DNA from 4 places in the Vibrio sp. AK197 genome. Region 1 is predicted to be linked to each of the others. Evidence: predicted binding sites of a transcription regulator. Region 1 holds the regulator's gene; each other region holds the start of a gene.
What was found. Region 1 encodes PurR, which represses purine synthesis genes. Its sites were predicted from a motif close to TNANGNAAACGTTTNCNTNA; they were not measured.
Positions count from the first base shown of each region.

Region 2: the regulator PurR is predicted to act here: its motif matches at 2,118-2,137, upstream of M1D72_RS13730 (phosphoribosylaminoimidazolesuccinocarboxamide synthase).
Region 3: the regulator PurR is predicted to act here: its motif matches at 4,078-4,097, upstream of M1D72_RS21170 (uracil-xanthine permease family protein).
Region 4: the regulator PurR is predicted to act here: its motif matches at 1,150-1,169, upstream of M1D72_RS09650 (NupC/NupG family nucleoside CNT transporter).

Region 1 covers NZ_CP096430.1:2,033,796-2,038,978, reverse strand. Annotated here, with positions in the region: gene M1D72_RS16565 (TVP38/TMEM64 family protein) at 1-112, opposite strand, end outside; gene M1D72_RS16560 (TfoX/Sxy family DNA transformation protein) at 291-884, opposite strand; cyclic di-GMP riboswitch class I at 981-1,073, opposite strand; gene purR (HTH-type transcriptional repressor PurR) at 1,232-2,239, opposite strand; gene elyC (envelope biogenesis factor ElyC) at 2,678-3,481, opposite strand; gene cmoM (tRNA uridine 5-oxyacetic acid(34) methyltransferase CmoM) at 3,595-4,386, shown strand; gene mukF (chromosome partition protein MukF) at 4,389-5,183, shown strand, end outside.
Region 2 covers NZ_CP096430.1:1,410,364-1,415,546, reverse strand. Annotated here, with positions in the region: gene M1D72_RS13750 (hypothetical protein) at 1-300, shown strand, start outside; gene M1D72_RS13745 (hypothetical protein) at 464-658, shown strand; gene tnpA (IS200/IS605 family transposase) at 781-1,242, opposite strand; gene M1D72_RS13735 (hypothetical protein) at 1,655-2,041, shown strand; gene M1D72_RS13730 (phosphoribosylaminoimidazolesuccinocarboxamide synthase) at 2,239-3,342, shown strand; gene M1D72_RS13725 (methyl-accepting chemotaxis protein) at 3,410-5,183, opposite strand, start outside.
Region 3 covers NZ_CP096430.1:3,025,606-3,030,788, reverse strand. Annotated here, with positions in the region: gene M1D72_RS21190 (phosphoribosyltransferase family protein) at 1-216, shown strand, start outside; gene nfuA (Fe-S biogenesis protein NfuA) at 314-901, shown strand; gene nudE (ADP compounds hydrolase NudE) at 1,057-1,605, shown strand; gene cysQ (3'(2'),5'-bisphosphate nucleotidase CysQ) at 1,626-2,453, shown strand; gene M1D72_RS21170 (uracil-xanthine permease family protein) at 2,518-3,924, opposite strand; gene recG (ATP-dependent DNA helicase RecG) at 4,169-5,183, opposite strand, start outside.
Region 4 covers NZ_CP096430.1:538,393-543,575, forward strand. Annotated here, with positions in the region: gene M1D72_RS09645 (BMP family lipoprotein) at 1-635, opposite strand, end outside; gene M1D72_RS09650 (NupC/NupG family nucleoside CNT transporter) at 1,403-2,686, shown strand; gene deoC (deoxyribose-phosphate aldolase) at 3,182-3,958, shown strand; gene deoA (thymidine phosphorylase) at 4,044-5,183, shown strand, end outside.

The sequences.
Region 1 (5,183 bases):
ATTGCTGTTGGTAATGTTTGGCGGATTCGAGGGTAATGAAGGTGCGAGTTTGACTTACGATCAGCACGATGATGAGCAGTAATAGCGCGGCTAGCAGAATCTTCTTATACATCTTGTGTCCTTTTGTTTGATAACACCGAGTGACCATTGACTGTCAGTCGTGAACTTAATGACCAGCTAATGTTCATAATAAGTCAATATCAATAAGAACCGGACAAAAGGCAGAAAATTTCATTGAGGCATAAAAAAAGCCAGTGTATTGCTACACTGGCTCTGATGTATCACTTAACTTAGCCGTTCAATCCAGCCATCAACTCGGTGCGACGGTCTTGCGGAATCACCGACCAGTGAGTTCCCTTAATCGCACCTTCTAAAGCCCAAAGTAGTTCTAAGCTCACGTCTGAAGCGTGCGTATCTTGGATTGCACGGTATGCCTCTAGTGCACCAGTCTTTTCCAGTTGTTCCACGGAAGAGATACCGGCTTTTTTAAGCATTCTTTCTGTTGCAAGCCTAAGATTGGGAAGATCTTTCAAGCGGTCAGGTTTCGCTTGTTGCTGGGTTTGTTTTTCTTTCTTAGCAATCGATAGTGCATCTTTTGCTAAAGTCAGAATGTAATCGGTGTTACTTGGCCAGTCCATTGGCATTGCATAGTACTTAGTGACGACGGGGAAACCGCGTTTTTTGTAGACATAAGGTTCATAACCTAAGTCTTTAAACTCTCCTGTCGACTTCTCATTCGCGCGAATATGGAGTTTATCTCCGACCACAAGTGCGAACATTGTGTCGTCAACAAAAATCCCAAATCCGCCAAACATTGAACGAGATTTTACTCTGCCTAGCTGCTCGAATAGACGCATTGAATCTTTAAGTACTGGTTTGTCCATGCTTATTTTCTCGGTTTGATGCCACCAGTTCAGGTCCGAGAGATTAGCAAAACTATGCAAACTATTGTCAGTATGTTGTTAATTTGCATATTTGCCATCGGCAACCCCGCTACCTTTCATAACTGTCACTTATGGGTAAGGCCGGAAGCTTTGCGTCCCATCCTTTCGAATGGTTTGCCCTGTGCGTGGCTTGGTTACGTTGTTACATCAAGAAACAGCATAAAACAGGTTGTGCGGGACCGATCACGATTTATATTCAAAAATGTGATCTTGGTTCAGGTAATGATTTCAAAGTATGCGATTGATCCAGAAAATAAGTCATTCATCACAGACGTACGCTATGTTGTTTATTTATTTAGAGTTTTTACTGTATGGCGTTCAACAATTTCAGGGTGCATTTCAAAAATTCGCTTGTCATGCTCTTTATCTTTGATGCGCTCTAACAGGATCTCAAAAGCGTTCTTACCCACGCGGCGCTTGGGCTGGTGGATGGTAGTCAGAGGAGGTGAAAAGTATTCAGCTAGTTCAATATTGTCATATCCAATCACGGACATATCTTCTGGAATGCGGATCCCATTTTGCTGCAATCGGCTCATAAGCCCCAATGCCATAGTATCGTTGAAGCAGAAAACCGCGGTTGGTTTATGATCCCAAGAGGCAATTTTGTCTGCAGCGAGGACGGCGGTATCACATTCGAAGTTACCTTCAAGGATCCAATCCTCGTTGACGGGGAGATTGGCTTCGCTCATTGCGCGTTTAAAGCCTTGAATGCGTTCTTGGCAAGCCGCTTTTTCAAAGTGGCCACTCAAGCAAGCAATGTCACGATGACCATGGTCAATCAGATATTTGGTGGCGAGGTAGCCTCCTTCTTCTGAATTATCAATGATCTTATCAGCCTGAGAACTCTCAGGACCCCAGTCCATGATGACTTTTGGAATATCGGAGTGACGTTCAAGCATTTCTGATAGCTCTTGAGTCAGGTCAGAACACATCACTAAAATGCCGTCTACACGCTTTTCTGCCAGCATACGAATGTAATCGCGTTGCTTTTCGTAGATACCGCCGGTATTACACAAAATCAAAGTATAACCTTGGCGATAACAGTAACTTTCTACACCGTCGATCACTTCAGAAAAGAACAAGTTAGTCGACTGGGTAACTAGCATACCAATCGAGCGGGTCGTATTGCATTTCAAGCTGCGTGCAACGGCACTCGGAGCATAATTAAGCTCCTTGACTGCTTCCATTACCTTCTCTTGTGTTGCTTCCGCAACAAAACGAGTTTTATTAATGACATGAGATACAGTTGTTGTTGACACGCCGGCTAAACGGGCGACATCTTTAATGGTAGCCATAGGGTTTGTCCACTCGAAAGTACTGCTAGATGTTGGGTAAAATAAGTAAGCTGAATGACATGGAATTTATACGGATTATAAATACAAAAAACCGCTCTTAAATTAAGCGGTTCATCACTGTCAAGCTTCTAGTTATAGTCATTTTCGGCGTAGATTCTAGACTGCATTGTTGCTTGAGGCAAACAAAAACCGTGACTAATTCATCTTTCTGACATTTTTCTAAGGTAACGAACCACAGGGTTAATATAGGCGGTTTTTATCAATCTTCAGCATGGTTCGCGCCGATTTTGAGATACATTTCCATAACCTAAAATTTAGACTGGCAGCTACATCACTGATTGCGAAAATTGAGAATCACGGTTTGCTGAAGGTTGAAATTATCGATAAAAAAGCCGAAGCAATAACTTCGGCTGGATACAAGGCGAGCACTACGGCCATTTAAGCGTTGGTGTGCTGCGCCTCGATGGCGGTCTCTTCATAGTCTGAAGCCCAATCTCTCAGGGTTTGCCAAATTTTACCTAAGAGCTCATGCCAAAAAATTTCAGTTTGTTCAATATACTTACCTCGAGGTGTGTAGCGTTCCCAAACTTGAGAGATTTCCTTTTGAGCCAGATAGTTGGTTGGCGCTGGGTAGGGTTCTAAACCAGCGGCATGAAACTCATTCAGAGCTCGCTGCATATGGCTGGCTGACGTGACTAAGACCAAGTTCTTATTACGCACAAATGCAGCCGCTTGGCGCGCTTCTTCCCAGGTATCCTTAGCGGTTTCTAACAAGATAATATCGGATTTTGATACCCCAAGCGCTAAGGCAACTTTGGCCATCATGCGAGCATTACTGACTTCTGACCCACCAGAATATCCCGATAAAATCAGCTTGGCCCCTGGGTACATTCGCAATACCCGAATTCCCTCGGTTAAGCGCATCAATCCCGTCCTACTCAGTTGAGAGGTTGGCGGAATATCATCATCGACCACGTGGCTGCTGCCCAGTACCATCACGTAATCGATGGCATCATCAACCGGGAAAAACGCAGAATGTTGGCGCTCCATCGGCATTAAAAGACGTGAAGAAACGGGTTGGAACGCAATTAAAAAGATACCTATAAACGAAAATAGTACAATCAAACAGCCCGACTTCTGACGTGTGGTGAACATAATCAGCATCAGGCCAATAAAGCCAATGATTAACATTGCTGGTAGTGGCATCAGCAGCGCTGATACAACCTTTTTCAGCTCAAACATACTTAAATAGCCCGAAAAAACATCAGTTGATTATAAAAAAAGACAATGCCTCTTTATTCCTGCGGATCTTGTGACAGAATAGCGACACATTAATTCATGATAACGCAAGCCCAGTGATAGAAGACCGTAATTTCGACGACATTGCCCACAAATTTGCAAAAAACATTTACGGCTCCGATAAAGGAAAAATCCGCCAAGTGATTGTTTGGCAAGATCTTGAGCAGATTCTAGCAGAGTTTGGTGGTGAGGATAAACCACTGCATGTGTTAGATGCCGGGGGCGGATTGGCACAGATGTCGCAAAAGATTGCGCGGCTCGGACATCACGTCACGTTATGTGATCTATCTTCTGAAATGCTTGAACTTGCTAAGCAGGAAATCGAAAAGCAGGCTTTGCTTAAGCAGTATCGCTTTGTTCATTCTCCCATTCAAATGATTGATAAACACCTGAACGAAAAGGTGGATATTGTGATGTTTCATGCGGTGATGGAATGGTTGGCGGATCCGAAATCGGCGTTAGAAGTGGCGCTAAAGCAGCTAAAGCCTGGTGGGATTGCGTCTGTGATGTTTTATAACCAGCATGGTCTGGTGTACAAAAATGTCTCTTGTGGCAATTTGCCCCACATATTAGAAGGCATGCCACACCGTAAGCGGTTCAAGCTACAACCATCGCATGGGTTATACCCGGAAGATGTTTATCAATGGATCTCGAACGCCGGCTTTGATATTCAAGGTAAGTCGGGTATTCGTTGCTTTAATGATTACATTGGTAATGGGCCCAATATGGGCGAATACCAGTTTGACGATGTATTAGCTCTTGAAAAGAAATATTGTCGACAAGAGCCGTACCTCTCATTAGGTCGATACATTCATGTATGGGCTAAGAAAAAAGAACAACAGGAATAATAATGAGTGAGATAACTCAGGACGCTGCTAGCCAGCCAATTGACGAGTTGGTGGGCTGGGTCAAGCAACACGATTTCTCATTAAATCTTACCAACGAACGGTTAGCATTTTTGATCTCTCTTGCGGTGTTAAGCAACGAGCGATACGACGAAGAGTTAGGCGAAGGGGAATTGCACGATGCGTTCACTATCGTTACGCGACTCTTTGAAGATACGGGTGAGCCTTCGGCATTTCGAGCGAACAATGCGATTAATGAATTGGTGAAACAGCGTCTGATTAGCCGCTTTACCAGTGAAATTAACGACGGAGCCAGTATTTATCGTCTCTCACCACTGGCCGTCGGTATTACCGACTACTATGTGCGCCACCGTGAATTTTCTAAACTCAAACTTTCAATCCAGCTCTCGATGGTGGCGGGTGAAATGGCGAAAGCCGTTGAAGCTGCTCAGCAGGGGGGAACGGCTGGCCACTGGAAGAAAAACGTTTACGGCGTGTTACGGTATTCCGTTGGCGAGATTTTCGACCAAATTGACCTCAACCAACGCGTTATGGATGAGCAACAGCAAACGGTGAAAGAGCAAATCGCCGAACTGCTTAACAAAGACTGGCGCGAAGCGATTCATAACTGTGAACAGTTGTTGTCCGAAACCTCCTCCACGTTAAAAGAACTGCAAGACACCTTGCAAGCGGCAGGGGATGAGCTTCAAACCCAGATTTTGGATATTCAAGAACGTGTGCATGGGGACCCCGAACTCGACATCATCGACGAGACCTTATTTGGCTTGCAAATGAAGCTC
Region 2 (5,183 bases), 620 kb from region 1:
ATTGACCAGCAAAATGCGACAATCAAGCAACAAAAGCGTCAACTAGAAACACTCTTTCGCCAATTTAAAAAGCTTGAAGCGACTCCTCAGCCACCAAAAACAGAAACCCGTGATCACAAACTAGGTCTTGCGGCTTCGATGTTTGGCTACCGCCTTGCAAACTTACCCGATGAAAAACAGCTCAAAACTCGCTATAAACAGCTGTGTAAAATTTATCACCCCGATTTAAAAGGCAGTGATGAAGAAATGAAGCGTTTAAACAGTGCATTAAAAATTCTTGTGGCCCATGTTAATAAGTAGTTACATATAAACTATTAATTCCAAGTCATGTGCGATATAGCTTCAACGAGAAAAGCAATCGATACCCCTCCCATTTCATAACAAAATTTCAACATTAGTGCGTAGGCTATGCAATAATTTGCGCCGCTAGGATTACATACTGTAAACCAGGTGAGGAGATAACATGTTTACGATTGAGGGTGTTTGTGATTGGTGTAAAAAACCCGCTCTAGTAATCAAACACGAATATATTGATAGCAAGTGTCACTACTCATGTGAACAATGCAACAGTATTGCAACGCTTGACGTTCGACAGTTTAATATTGGCGAAATACAACAACGCGAACGTGAACAAGCTCGGCAATCAATACGTCAATAACAGCCTTTTGCTGAAAAAAAAAGTATCCACCGGCATAGCCGGTGGTTTTTCATATGCGCCTATAAGGCTCTCCTACTGGCAGCGCCCTAGCAGGCGCGTAGTGATCTGACATTTGCATATGACTATTTCCTGCGGCCCGTAAACGGGCTACCTGAATACGGGAGCGATAATTGCTCTCCCATTTTATCCTGCTCTAATTGGTGCTTGATGTAATTTTGTATCTTGCTCGTATTCTTACCTACCGTATCTACATAATAACCTCGGCACCAAAACTCTCGATTTCTATATTTAAACTTCAAATCGCCGAATCGTTCATAAAGCATTAGGCTACTTTTGCCTTTCAAGTACCCCATAAACCCTGAAACACTCATTTTGGGCGGTATTTCTAAAAGCATGTGGATATGATCCGCGCAACATTCCGCTTCAAGAATGTTCACATTTTTCCATTCACATAGTTTCCTCAATATTTCACCTATCGCTCTACGTTTTTCTCCGTAGAAAACTTGCCTTCTATATTTCGGTGCAAAGACTATGTGGTATTTACAGTTCCAGCGCGTGTGCGCTAAGCTCTTTTCGTCCCCCATTGGGACCCCCTTTCAATTCTTAATTAACTCTTGCAGTTGCCAGACCACAAGACGTTTTTATCAAATTGAAAGGGGTTATATAACTGACTTATAGCTATAAGCTTTACGGAACCCCCAGCCTAGCTGGGGGTTTTCTCTATACAACAAGAAGCGCCTTATGCGGGCGCTTTTTTGATCGCTGTAGACGACTGTATATCCGCCTAATCTTTGTCTACATCACTAGACCCGACTATTTCACCAGCCTCAATGTCATCATAAAGAAAAGATTACTTTTATCTACTATTCAACAACTTAATACAAAAACCGCGTATAACCACCAACATCATGGATAAAAAAACAACAAATATGACTTGATCCAGTTGTCGATCAGTAATACTGTATGCACATACAGCATGCATGAAGGAACAGTATTATGATTCAACTAAAAGCACGTACTTATTCGAAACACAATGTTCTTGCCCAACCAACAAAGCCTTTAGATATTGATGCCCGAACATTGGAGCGCATTGCTGGCTTATCTCAGCAGCAATGGGTACTGTTCACTTCAGAATGCCCTCGCCCTGATCTCCAACAGCTCAATGCTTTTAACGTACTTTGCAAAAATGTGATTCATATGAAGCCATCTCGAACTAAGTCGGAAATTGAAATCGTCATACAGGCCATTAAATCTCAAAACGCCAGCGCGATAGTTGCGTCGACGAATATCGATTTAATTAATCAAAAACTGCTGACTCAAATGGCAGAGCGTTATGGGTGTGAACTGTTTTTCGTTGAAGGACAACACTCGCAATATCATTAACCACTCCGAATTACAGCTGTCTGTTCGCCTCTTTTGGTATTACGGAAGAGGCTTTTTTGTATCTATTTTTCATTGCCAAGGCAAACGTTTGCTTTTTCTCTGGAAGTGTCAAAATCTTCTGGTATGATTCTTCTCAAATTTAAGTGATTTCTTTCACTTCTACGCTGTTGTTTTGAAATTAAGCATAGGAATGCCTCATGAGCCTCGCTGACCAAGTTCTTGCCGTCAATGACGATCTTCCCATTCGTACCGATAAGCCCGTTCACAGTGGGAAAGTTCGCTCTGTTTACTGGCTAACAGAGCAAGATAGCCGCCGTCTGATCAAAGAAAAAGGTTACCCAGTTCCAGATGATGCCCCGTTGGCCATCATGGTGATCAGTGATCGAATTTCTGCATTTGACTGTATTTGGCATGGTGAAAACGACCTTCAAGGCGTTCCAGGAAAAGGCGCGGCGCTTAATGCTATTTCCAACCATTGGTTTAGCCTTTTTAAACAAAATGGATTGGCGGATAGTCATATACTGGATATTCCCCACCCTCTTGTGTGGATAGTACAAAAAGCCAAACCAGTAAAAATCGAAGCCATCTGTCGTCAATACATCACGGGCTCAATGTGGCGTGCATATGAAAAAGGCGAACGCGAATTCTGTGGTATCAAGCTACCTGAAGGACTAGAGAAGGATAAAGCCCTGCCCGAGATACTTATCACTCCGTCCACTAAAGGCATTCTGAAAGGTATTCCCGGTGTTCCTGAAGCCGATGATGTCAATATTTCGCGCCAAAACATTGAAGAAAATTACTCCGCATTTAACTTCGCTTCACCACAAGATATCGCTCACTACGAAAAGCTTCTTAAAGACGGGTTTACCGTTATCAGTGATGCTCTTCAACAAGTGGGTCAGATTTTCGTTGATACAAAATTTGAATTTGGCTATGTCACTGACCGTAGCGGTCAAGAAAAACTGATTTATATGGACGAAGTCGGTACGCCAGACTCATCGCGTCTGTGGGATCAAAAAGCTTACTCTGAAGGGAAGATCGTTGAAAACTCGAAAGAAGGATTCCGACAGTTCTTACTTAATCATTTCCCTGACCCAGATATTCTGCTCAACAAAGAGAGAATGCCAGAGCGTGAAGCGCTAGCACGAGACAACGCACTGCCGCTTGATGCACTGATGGCGGTGTCAAAAACTTATACAGATATCGCGGAAACAATCACCGGAAAGCCCGTCGTGATGAGCAATAATCCAAAACAGGACATCATCGATATTCTACAAGCGCAATATGGCTTGATTGACTAAGAACATGCCTTGATCAAAAAAAGCGCCACTAAAAAGTGGCGCTTTTTGTTGCTGTAACCTTATCAGCTTATAACTTAAAACGCTGAATGTGGCCATGCAATTGATCAGACAGTGCTGAGAGTTTACCTGCCTGCTCTGCAGCCTGCACTGCTTCATCAGAGAGATCATTTGATACGTCACGAATACCTTGTGTATTGCGCGTCACTTCTGAAGTCACTGAGGCTTGTTCCTCTGCCGCGGTCGCGATCTGAGTCGCCATATCGCTGATCAGTTCAATCGCCGATTTAATCTGCTCCAAATTATGTGCTGCTTGCTCAGCATCCGCAACGGAAGTGTTGGCCAGATTGCGGCTATCATCCATGATGGTCACGGCTTTACCCGTCGTGGATTGCAGCGTCTCAATCATAGTCTGGATCTCTTTCGTTGACGCATGAGTTCGCTGGCTCAAGACACGAACTTCATCCGCAACAACAGCAAACCCTCGACCTTGCTCACCAGCACGAGCGGCTTCAATTGCTGCATTTAAGGCCAGCAAATTGGTTTGTTCAGCGATATCAGTGATGGTGCCCAAAATCGTACTAATACTCTGGCTATGCCCATTAAGTTCTTGAATCACATCCGTGGCGATTTGTACTTCTTTCGCGAGGTTTTGAATTGACGCTTGAGTTTGACCCACTTGCGCGGAGCCATTAACCGATGTCGATACCGCTTGCGTTGCCGAATGCGCGGCATTATCAGCGTTATTGGCAATCTCATGAGTCGCTGCTGACATTTCATTAATGGCGGTCGCCACCATATTGATTTCGTCTTGTTGCAACCCAATACGCTCACTACGCTCTTTGGCTTGGTTTGCGGTGGCGCGTGACTGCTCAGAAAGCTCGCCCGCAACAGAATGAAGTTGCATAACTAGCGTACGCATATTTTCAACAAATACATTAAAATTACGCGCCAATTGTCCGACTTCATCATCAAAACGCGGAGTAATGGTTTGAGTTAAGTCGCCGTCACCCGATGCGATTTCTTCCAATGCCTTAGAGACGCGGCCTAAATCGCGAAATAGGAAATTAACCAGCCATGACACCAAGCCAAACACGGCCAAAGCAATAATAGACGCGGTAAAGATCAGCCCTTTAAGTAACTGATAAAAGCTTTGTAGCTCTGTCGATTTATCCAACTCAATGGCGAAGTACCAATCGGTGTTCGGCACTTTCTTAAACAGCATCAACTTTTCGACGCCAGTGACGTCAACGCTCTCTAGCACAGAGTCAGTTGCCGCTTGTTTAATATTGGGCATGGAAAGATTGGACGACAATTCACTGACAGGTTTTAGGATAAGTTCGCTATTTTGGTGAGCGAGAAACGTACCATTTTGCGCATCAATCAGCATGGTGTTGGCGTTCACACCGGCATCAAGCGCAATCACATCTTCCACCAACTGATCAATCAGTACATCTGCGCCCACAACACCAATAAACTGACCTTGCTTGTTAATTGGCTCGGCTATCGTAATTAAAAGCGCATTGGTGATCGCATCTTGATAAGCCGTGGTAATAATCTGTTTACCCGCCGATTTTGCATCTTGATACCAAGGACGTTGTCTTGGGTCATAACCCGCCCTATTACGCTCTGGATGCGAGCGCAGCATCTCGCCTTGTGTTGTTCCAAAGAAAATATCATCGAAACCACCCGCATTTCGCGATTGTTGAAGAAAGGGAATCACATCCGCTTCTTGGGTATGGTCATTAAATGATTGAGCAATCGATTCACGGATAGCAACCCAGTCGGAAATACTGGAAACGGTCGCTTTTGCTAAGCTTGTTGTTCGATTATAAATGGCCGCT
Region 3 (5,183 bases), 990 kb from region 1:
TTACCGCAACAAGGCATGAATAAAGCGCAGCGCAAACGTAACTTATGCCAAGCTTTTACTATTGATAAACCGCCAAGTTATCCCCATGTTGCCATTGTTGATGACGTAATGACCACTGGAAGCACGGTGTATCATTTGTCGCAATTACTGCTTGCGAGCGGTGTCAAAAGCATCGATATTTACTGTTTATGTCGTACTCCGGAGCCCAAAGATTAAGATTGGCATCAGTGATTTGGAGAAAAGGGCTAGACCTCAAATTTCACAGGAGTAGAATGGTCAGTAAATAGCCTACAAATTTACTCAGGTATTCGTCGTGTCAAATACAATCATTATTACTGAATCCGCCCAGTCCCACTTTGCTAAGCTGCTGGCTCAGCAACCAGAAGGCACTAACATTCGTGTGTTTGTGGTTAATCCTGGAACACAAAATGCGGAATGTGGCGTTTCTTACTGCCCACCTGAAGCGGTCGAAGGTACCGATACTGAATTGGCGTTTAGTGATTTTTCTGCTTACGTGGATGAACTCAGCTTGCCATTCCTTGAAGACGCTGAAATTGACTTTGTGACCGATAAAATGGGATCACAACTGACACTAAAAGCGCCCAACGCCAAAATGCGTAAAGTGTCTGATGACGCACCTCTGATTGAGCGTGTGGAATACGCGATTCAAACCCAAGTGAACCCACAGCTTGCCGGTCACGGTGGTCATGTGAGTTTGGTTGAAATCACCGATGATGGCGTTGCCATTGTGTCATTTGGTGGCGGTTGCAACGGCTGTTCAATGGTCGATGTGACGTTGAAAGAAGGTATTGAAAAAGAACTTCTTCAACAGTTTGAAGGAGAACTCACTGCCGTTCGTGATGCGACAGAGCATGATCGTGGTGAACACTCTTACTACTAAGTAAGTTGCACATGAAATTCAAAGGGTTGGCATTGCCAACCCTTTTATTTTTTAGCGTAAGGTCAGCAAAGCGGCAATTTCTCTGCTTTGACCTTTTCAAGCCATAGTTTTTTCTCATATATTAACAACACTTGTTAAATCGAAGGAGCGGGCACGTGAGTAAACGGACTCTGCCACAAATACTCGCCAAGCAAACAGTGGCTCAATCTCGTCTTTTTGCTGTTGAATCACTGGATTTACGTTTTAGTAATGGCGTGGAAAGAACTTATGAACGAATGCGTCCAAGTGGTCGCAATGCTGTCATGATGGTGCCTGTGACTGAACAAGGGGATCTGCTGCTGGTTCGCGAATACGGTGCGGGCACTGAACGTTATGAATTAGGCTTTCCCAAAGGGCTGATTGATTTAGGCGAAACCGCAGAACAAGCGGCAGTCCGTGAACTCAAAGAAGAAATTGGTATGGGCGCCAATCAGCTGACGCCGTTGAAAGAAGTAGTTCTCGCACCGTCCTATTTTTCCAGCAAAATGACGTTATTTGTTGCTCAAGATCTATACTCAGAAAAGTTAGAAGGGGATGAGCCCGAACCGTTAGAAATTGTGCGCTGGCCATTAGCGCAAGCGGAAGAGTTACTGACTCACCTCGATTTTTGTGAAGCACGCTGCATCACTGCGTTGATGTTAGCGTTGCGTATTTTGACCCCGTAATCGCGCTAAGGATGTTGTTGATGCCGACGACCAAAGATCTCTCCCATCTGCTACCGAATGTGATTGAAATTGCACGTTCGGCCGGGCAAGTAATTCTCGATATTTATCAAAAGAAGCAGTATCAAGAGTTCATCAAGAGCGATGATACACCGGTCACTAGCGCGGATATCGCAGCGCATAAATTGATTACTGAAAAGCTTTCTGAGTTAACGCCGGATATTCCGGTGTTATCTGAAGAAGCCGCGGACATTAGCTTAGCTCAGCGAGCTCAATGGGCGCGTTACTGGTTAGTTGACCCTCTGGATGGCACACAAGAGTTCATTGCACGCAGTGGTGACTTTGCCACAATTATTGCCTTAATCGAGAACAACCGTCCTGTGATGGGCGTTGTTTATGGACCCATTTCTGGTGTCACCTATTATGCCTATCACGGCAAAGGGGCATGGAAAATTCCTGATATGGACGAAAGTGTCGCGATTGAGACCCATAAACATGCGGGTTCGGGATTTCCTATTGCGATGGCAATCAGTCGTCGTCAAGATATCAACCGTATTACCAGCCGCATGAACAGTGCATGGAATTACGATTTAGTGCCATTGGGCTCGGCGGCTTTAAAAGCATGTTTGGTCGCGGAAGGTGCGGTTGACTGTTATCTGCGTTTGGGCCCCACAGGGGAATGGGATACCGCCGCGACGCAGTGCATTGTTGAAGAAGCGGGTGGCCGCATATTAAGTACCGTGCTGGAGCCGCTCTCTTACAACCAGCGCGATACCTTAGAGAATCCAAACTTTATTGTGCTGGGCGATGAGTCCCTACCTTGGCAGGATATTCTGCAGCGTAAAGATTAATCAAGAGTCAGTGGTATAAAAAAGGTGGCGATAATGCCACCTTTTTTGATGTTATAAACCAAGATTAAGCTTTTGATTGCGTCGATGTGTTGACCTCTTTTTGAGCCTCTTGGCTTGTCTCTGTCTCAGGCAAAATCAGGTTGAGGATGATGGCTGTTAAACCGCCTGCCGCGACACCTGAAGAGAGAATATTTTTAATAAACTCAGGCATAAACTGCAATATTTCTGGCTTTTGAGCGATACCCAGTCCCATTGAAAACGACAGCGCCATAATCAGTATTGCGCGGCGATCAAGCTCTACGCGAGAGATAATACGAATGCCTGCGGCGGCAATGGTGCCAAACATAACGATGGTTGCTCCACCAAGAACGGGTTCAGGAATAAGCTGTACCATCGTCGCGACGCCGGGAAATAGCCCAAGAATGACCAGCATAGCCGAGATAAAATAACCCACATAGCGGCTGGCGACACCGGTTAGCATGATGACGCCGTTGTTTTGGCTGAATGTTGAATTGGGGAAGCTGTTAAATACGGCAGCTAAAGCCGAATTCAAACCATCTGCGAGCACCCCGCCTTTAATGCGTTTCATATATACGGGGCCTTTGACGGGTTCACCTGAGACTTCTGAGGTCGCAGTGATATCACCAATGGCTTCCAATGCCGTAATAAAGAAAATCAGCACGAGTGGAATAAACAGGGACCAATCAAAGCCAAGGCCAAATTGCATTGGAATAGGTAAAGCCATCAATGGACTCGTTGACTCATCGGAACTCGTATCAATCATATCAAGGGCATAGGCCAGTAAGCAGCCGACCAGCATCGCAATGACGATTGACGCCACACGAATATAGGGGCTCTTGGCACGGTTAAGAACTACGATCAATGCCAATACCACGCCTGCTAATGCGAGGTTATCCAACTGTCCAAAACTACCATTGCCCATTGCCGCATAGCCGCCGCCCATAGAAATGAGCCCAACTTGAATCAGAGTTAAGCCAATCAAGGTGACGACGATGCCGGATACTAGAGGCGTGATAACGCGGCGTGCATATTCAAGGACTTGCGACAATAAAATTTCGGCAAAAGAGGCGATGAGGATGGTGCCAAAGATCGCCGCCATCATCGTAGGTACGTCTGCACCTCCAGCTTGCAGTGCCATACCTGCGCCAATGATTGGACCAAGGAAGTTAAAGCTTGTGCCTTGAATCGAGAGCAATCCGGAGCCAATAGGACCGATGGTTCGAATTTGAATAAACGAAGAAATACCAGAAGCAAACAGCGACATGCTGATAATGGTGTTGGTTTGATCGCTTGGAACGCCAAGGGTTTGGCAAATGATTAAAGAAGGTGTAATCACCGCTACAAACATCGCCAGTAAGTGCTGTAAGGCAGCAAAAACGGTTTGAGGCAAAGGTGGACGATCATTTAATTGATAAACGAGCTCCGATTTAGGCGCGGGTGTGGATTTCATAGTTTATTCCTGTGCTAACCAAACTCCGCTGAATGGGGAGTTGGGGGCGAGTGAATACATCATCTGTGATTGCTGTTAATCAGAATTCACTCAAATCGAGATGAGCAGCGAGCTGCCGATTATTTAGGCGGGAATTATAGAGGTTTTACTCAAAAAGGCAAACGTTTGCCTTTTTGAGTAAACAGCAATGCAAGCATTTGGATCATGGTAACCCTAAAGCTCTAATCGCTGTACATTTTCAAGCTTAAGCTTTGGCGTAAACATCACGATTATCGAGCCAGCGGTCAATAATAGCTTGGGCGTTGTCAGGGTAGTGATCATGAATGTGCCTTGCGATCCGCTGAACTTCTGGAATTAAACGCTGATCTCGAATCAGGTCTGCAATCTTAAAATCAGCAAGGCCAGTTTGTTTCGTGCCCAGCAGCTCACCAGGGCCACGAATTTCTAAATCTCGCTGAGCAATCACAAAACCATCGTTACTTTCACGCAGCACACCAAGGCGTTTCTGCGCGGTTTTCGACAACGGAGCATGGTAAAGCAGAACGCAGTGACTGGCGACAGAACCCCGTCCAACTCGTCCTCGTAACTGATGAAGCTGTGCTAAGCCTAAGCGTTCAGGGTTTTCGATGATCATCAGGCTTGAGTTCGGTACATCTACGCCGACTTCAATCACTGTGGTGGCAACCAACAGATGCAGTTTGTTATCTTTGAAATCCTGCATTACAGCTTGTTTCTCTGCGGGCTTCATTCGCCCGTGGACTAAACCAATTTTGACATCTGGTAATTTGGCTTGCAGTTCTTCGGCGGTATCGGCGGCGGCTTGTGCTTCTAATACTTCCGATTCATCAATCAGCGTGCATACCCAATAGGCTTGCTTACCTTCATTGACGCAGGCATGGCGCACACGCTCAACAATATCGTCGCGCTTGGTGTCGGGAATGGCGACGGTCTGAATGGGTGTACGTCCTGGCGGCAACTCATCAATGATTGAGGTCTCGAGATCGGCGTAGGCGGTCATGGCTAATGTGCGCGGAATCGGTGTCGCGGTCATGATTAATTGATGCGGAAAAGCGCCTTGTTTTACGCCTTTCTCACGCAGCTCTAGTCGCTGGTGAACTCCGAAGCGGTGTTGTTCATCAATGATAACCAGCGCAAGGTGAGAAAACGCCACATGTTCTTGGAACAATGCGTGAGTACCGACCACCATTTTTGCTTGCCCAGACGCGATTTTTTCCAGTTCTGCTTGTTTTGCTTTGCCT
Region 4 (5,183 bases), 1.5 Mb from region 1:
TAAATTACATCAGCACCTTTCGAGAATTGAGATTTCGCGAGCTCAGAGCCTTTGGCTGGGTCAGCAAATGCAGCAGGCGTTGAGCCAGTCATGTTCTCAAGCACGGTGACATCAGCATTGGCATAGTTCGCGCCTTGCTCATAACCACACTCAAACTTACGAATAAGTGGAATATCCATACCACCGATAAACCCAATCGTGCCTGTTTTAGAGGTTTTCGCCGCAAGTGCACCGACAAGGAATGAGCCTTCTTGTTCCTTGAAGACAATCGACTGAACGTTTGGTTTATCAACCACCATGTCGAGAATGGTGAAGTGTATATCAGGGTATTCAGTGGCGACTTTTTCAACGGCAGATGCCATGTTGAAACCAACCGCGACGATTGGACTAAAGCCACGACTGGCTAGACGGCGCAATCCTTGTTCGCGTTGCGCTTCGTTTTGGGGCTCAAATTCGCGGACTTTGTAGCCGTCAGCTTGCATTGACTTCACACCATTTTGATAAACCGCTTCATTAAATGACTTGTCAAATTTGCCTGCAGTGTCGTAGATAACCGCTGGTTTTGATTCAGCAAATACGGCTGTTGAAGCCAAGGCGAGGGTGAGTGCTGATAGCTTGAGTATTGTTTTTTTCACACTTAAATCCTTTTAATAATGTGTTGTCCAAGAGCATGTATCGCCCAAAAAGAGTAGGCAATACAGAAATAAATAACGCATCAGTTTATCGATTGCGAAAGAAAAAAAATTCGTACACTTCACATCAAATCACATTTTCTGACGTTTGTTAGGGCGTGCATGAAAGTTCTGTTGAATTTTTGCTCTAATTTGTGCCGCATGTCAAATTTGTTAATTAAATAAATGTGATCTAAACAGTTAAAAAAGGTGCAAATAGAGCAAGATACACACTTTTTTCGTTGTGTTTTTAGTCTAATGGCGATTATCTCGCGCCGATAATGTGAACTCGATCTGTTTTTTATTTGGCTTAAGCCGTTGAGAGCGTCAATCCGAACGAAATTTGTAATTCTTTGCTGAGTGAAATGTGACCACTTGCTCAGTAAATGATCTACGTTTAAAGACATGGTTTTTGCTGATAAACAGTGAAAACGCGCAAATTTGTCGCTAAAAACCGATTGCGCTGCGCTATCTTTCCATACGTAAACGGTTGCTTAGAGGTCCTGGTTTTGTTTTTATTTGTTTTCCTGGTGGTTGGTATTTTGTTAATAAGATAGATGGTTCCATCCATCTTTGTGACTAAATTCTCAATTAAGAATGAATCATTGATAACTCGTGCACTATTTCGTGATGTGGACATTACTTTTTGTGTACTGAATACGTATAATCGCCCCGCTTCAACAAACCAGTGTTTTACACGCCAACAAACAACTATAAGGAAATCATAAACTATGAGCCTGTTTATGAGCCTAGTCGGTATGGTTGTGCTACTTGCTATCGCATATGCACTATCCTCAAACCGCAAAGCTATCAATTTCAGAACTGTAGGTGGCGCATTTGCTATCCAATTTATTCTTGGTGCATTCGTGCTTTACGTTCCTTGGGGTCGTGACTTATTAAACGGCTTCTCTAGTGGTGTCTCTAACGTTATCAACTATGGTAACGATGGTGCCTCTTTCCTATTCGGTGGTCTTGTTTCTGACAAGATGTTTGAAGTCTTCGGCGGCGGCGGTTTTATCTTCGCGTTCAAAGTTCTTCCTACACTGATCTTCTTCTCATCACTGATTTCTGTACTTTACTACCTCGGCATCATGCAGTGGGTTATCAAGATTCTTGGTGGCGGTCTGCAAAAAGCATTGGGGACTTCACGTGCGGAATCAATGTCTGCTGCAGCTAACATTTTTGTAGGCCAAACTGAAGCACCACTTGTGGTTCGTCCGTTTGTTCCTCGCATGACTCAATCTGAGCTGTTTGCGGTAATGTGTGGTGGTCTAGCATCTGTTGCTGGTGGTGTACTTGCTGGTTACGCATCAATGGGTGTGCCGCTTGAGTATCTTGTTGCGGCTTCTTTCATGGCAGCACCAGGTGGTCTTCTATTTGCTAAAATTCTTTTCCCTGAAACTGAACAGCCTCATGAAGACATCGAAGAAGCATTGGATGGTGGTGATGATAAACCGACTAATGTCATCGATGCAGCAGCAGGTGGCGCAGCTTCTGGTTTACAGCTTGCGCTTAACGTAGGTGCAATGCTTATCGCGTTTGTTGGTTTGATTGCTCTTGTCAACGGTATCCTAGGTGGTGTTGGCGGTTGGTTCGGTATGCCAGAACTAACACTTGAACTGATTCTGGGTTACGCGTTCTCTCCTCTTGCATTCTTGATTGGTGTGCCATGGGCGGAAGCCGTGACTGCAGGTTCTTTCATCGGTCAGAAGATCGTTGTGAACGAATTTGTCGCGTACCTAAACTTTACGCCATACATTGGTGATAACGCACAAATTATTGCAAGCACAGGTCAAGTCATGTCTGAGAAGACAGTGGCAATCATCTCGTTTGCTTTATGTGGTTTCGCGAATCTTTCATCTATCGCGATTCTACTTGGTGGTCTTGGTAGCCTAGCGCCAAGTCGCCGTCACGATATTGCACGCATGGGGATTAAAGCGGTACTTGCAGGTACGTTATCTAACCTTATGGCGGCAACAATTGCTGGCTTCTGTCTAAGCCTTACCGGTCTGTAATAAGGACTCGTTGTATATAGACGCCAGTTTACTCAATCTGCCCCGTAGCATGTATTTGCTGCGGGGCATTTTTGTTTTAGAGCCGAGAAAAAGTGGTTTTCTGGCTGGGCATGGTGGTGAGATGTTCACTCCGTGGGTATTTTTTGAGATACAAACCGTTTGCGCTTTGTAGCCAATGATAGTTTTGCGGTAAATACCTATACTCTATACAAGCAAAAACGCAGTGATACACCGTTGCTTCTTTATTCGTTTAGGCCAAAGCATGATGCGAAGTGCCGTGACAATAGAGGAGGGAAACACTGATGCTTTTTAGACACCGCAATTGTGATTGTTGTGCCACAGACCAAACCGGACTGTGCGGTGACAAGGATAGCAATTGATGTAGTGCTTTCGCCTACATTGAGTCTTCAAGGAACCAAGTCCGTTCATTAATGACCGCTTAGCCATCGTTATGGTTAAGCAGTAAATGTTTATGAATATTGATCGGAGAAAGAAATGAGCGATTTAAAAGCAGCAGCGCTACGCGCCCTAAAATTGATGGATCTAACGACGTTAAATGACGACGATACAGATCAGAAAGTGATTCAACTTTGCCATGATGCAAAGACAGCCGTTGGTAACACGGCAGCGATCTGTATTTACCCACGCTTTATTCCAATCGCTAAGAAGACACTACGCGAACAAGGAACGCCTGATGTTCGTATCGCTACCGTGACTAACTTCCCACACGGCAACGATGATATCGAGATTGCTGTTGCAGAAACGAAAGCGGCCGTTGCGTATGGTGCTGATGAAGTGGATGTCGTTTTCCCATACCGCGCATTGATTGCTGGTAACGAACAAGTGGGTTTTGACCTAGTCAAACAGTGTAAACAAGCTTGTGGTGATATTTTGCTGAAAGTCATCATTGAAACGGGTGAACTCAAAGAAGAAGCACTGATCAAAAAGGCATCACAAATCTCGATCGAAGCGGGAGCGGACTTCATCAAAACATCAACGGGTAAAGTGCCAGTGAACGCAACACCTGAATACGCACGCATGATGCTTGAAGTGATTCGTGATTTGAACGTCGCTGAAAGCGTCGGCTTCAAACCTGCTGGAGGGGTTCGCACAGCAGAAGATGCAGCGCAATACCTCGCTATGGCTGATGACATTCTCGGTGATAACTGGGTTGATGCTCGTCACTACCGTTTTGGTGCATCAAGCTTGTTGACCAGTCTACTCAATACGCTTGAGGTTTCAGACCAAGTCGCGGATCCAAACGCGTACTAATCCGAACTGATAGGAAAGAGCGTTCTGCTCTTTCCTATTCCATCTCTGACATTCTACCAAGGCGTTTAGCGCTTGGGAGGCTTTCATGTTTTTAGCTCAAGAGATCATTCGCAAAAAGCGCGACGGTGAAACACTGAGTAATGAAGAAATCCAATTCTTTATTCAAGGCGTGGCTGATGACTCGATTTCCGAAGGTCAAATCGCTGCTTTTGCGATGACCATCTTTTTTAATGAAATGACCATGGACGAACGTATCGCCTTAACTTGTGCGATGCGTGATTCCGGTATGGTTATCGATTGGAGCCAGATGAATTTTGGTGGCCCCATTGTCGACAAACATTCAACAGGCGGTGTCGGAGATGTTACCTCGTTGATGCTAGGTCCTATGGTGGCGGCTTGTGGTGGTTTTGTTCCAATGATTTCTGGCCGTGGGTTAGGTCACACGGGTGGCACGCTTGATAAGCTCGAATCTATCCCTGGGTACAATATTACGCCAAATAATGAAACGTTCGGACAAGTCACGAAAGAGGCTGGCGTTGCGATTATTGGTCAAACGGGTGACCTCGCTCCTGCTGATAAACGTGTCTATGCAACGCGTGATATTACCGCTACCGTCGACAATATCTCACTGATCACGGCGTCTATTTTATCTAAAAAACTCGCCGCAGGTCTCGAGTCTCTTGTGATGGATGTTAAAGTTGGTTCTGGTGCTTTTATGCCAACATTTGAAGCATCGGAAGAGCTGGCCAAGTCTATAGTGGCTGTCGCCAATGGGGCGGGGACGAAAACCACCGCCATTTTAACCGATATGAACCAAGTCTTGGCTTCTTCGGCAGGGAATGCTCTCGAAGTCCGTGAGGCGGTACAGTTCCTAACTGGTGAATATCGTAATCCACGCTTGTACGAGGTGACCATGGCGCTATGCGCGGAAATGCTCGTACTGGGTAACCTAGCATCAAACACTGCGCAAGCTCGTGAGCAATTGCAAACCGTATTAGATAACGGTAAAGCCGCACAATGCTTTGGCCAAATGGTTGCTGGGCTTGGTGGGCCGGTAGATTTTATTGAGAACTACGATGACTACCTTGAAGTTGCGCCACTGGTTCGCCCTGTATACGCCAAAGAACATGGTGTGGTTTCGGCAATGGACACTCGCGGCATCGGTATGGCGGTTGTTGGAATGGGCGGTGGTCGCCGAGTAGCTTCAGACAAAATTGATTATGCG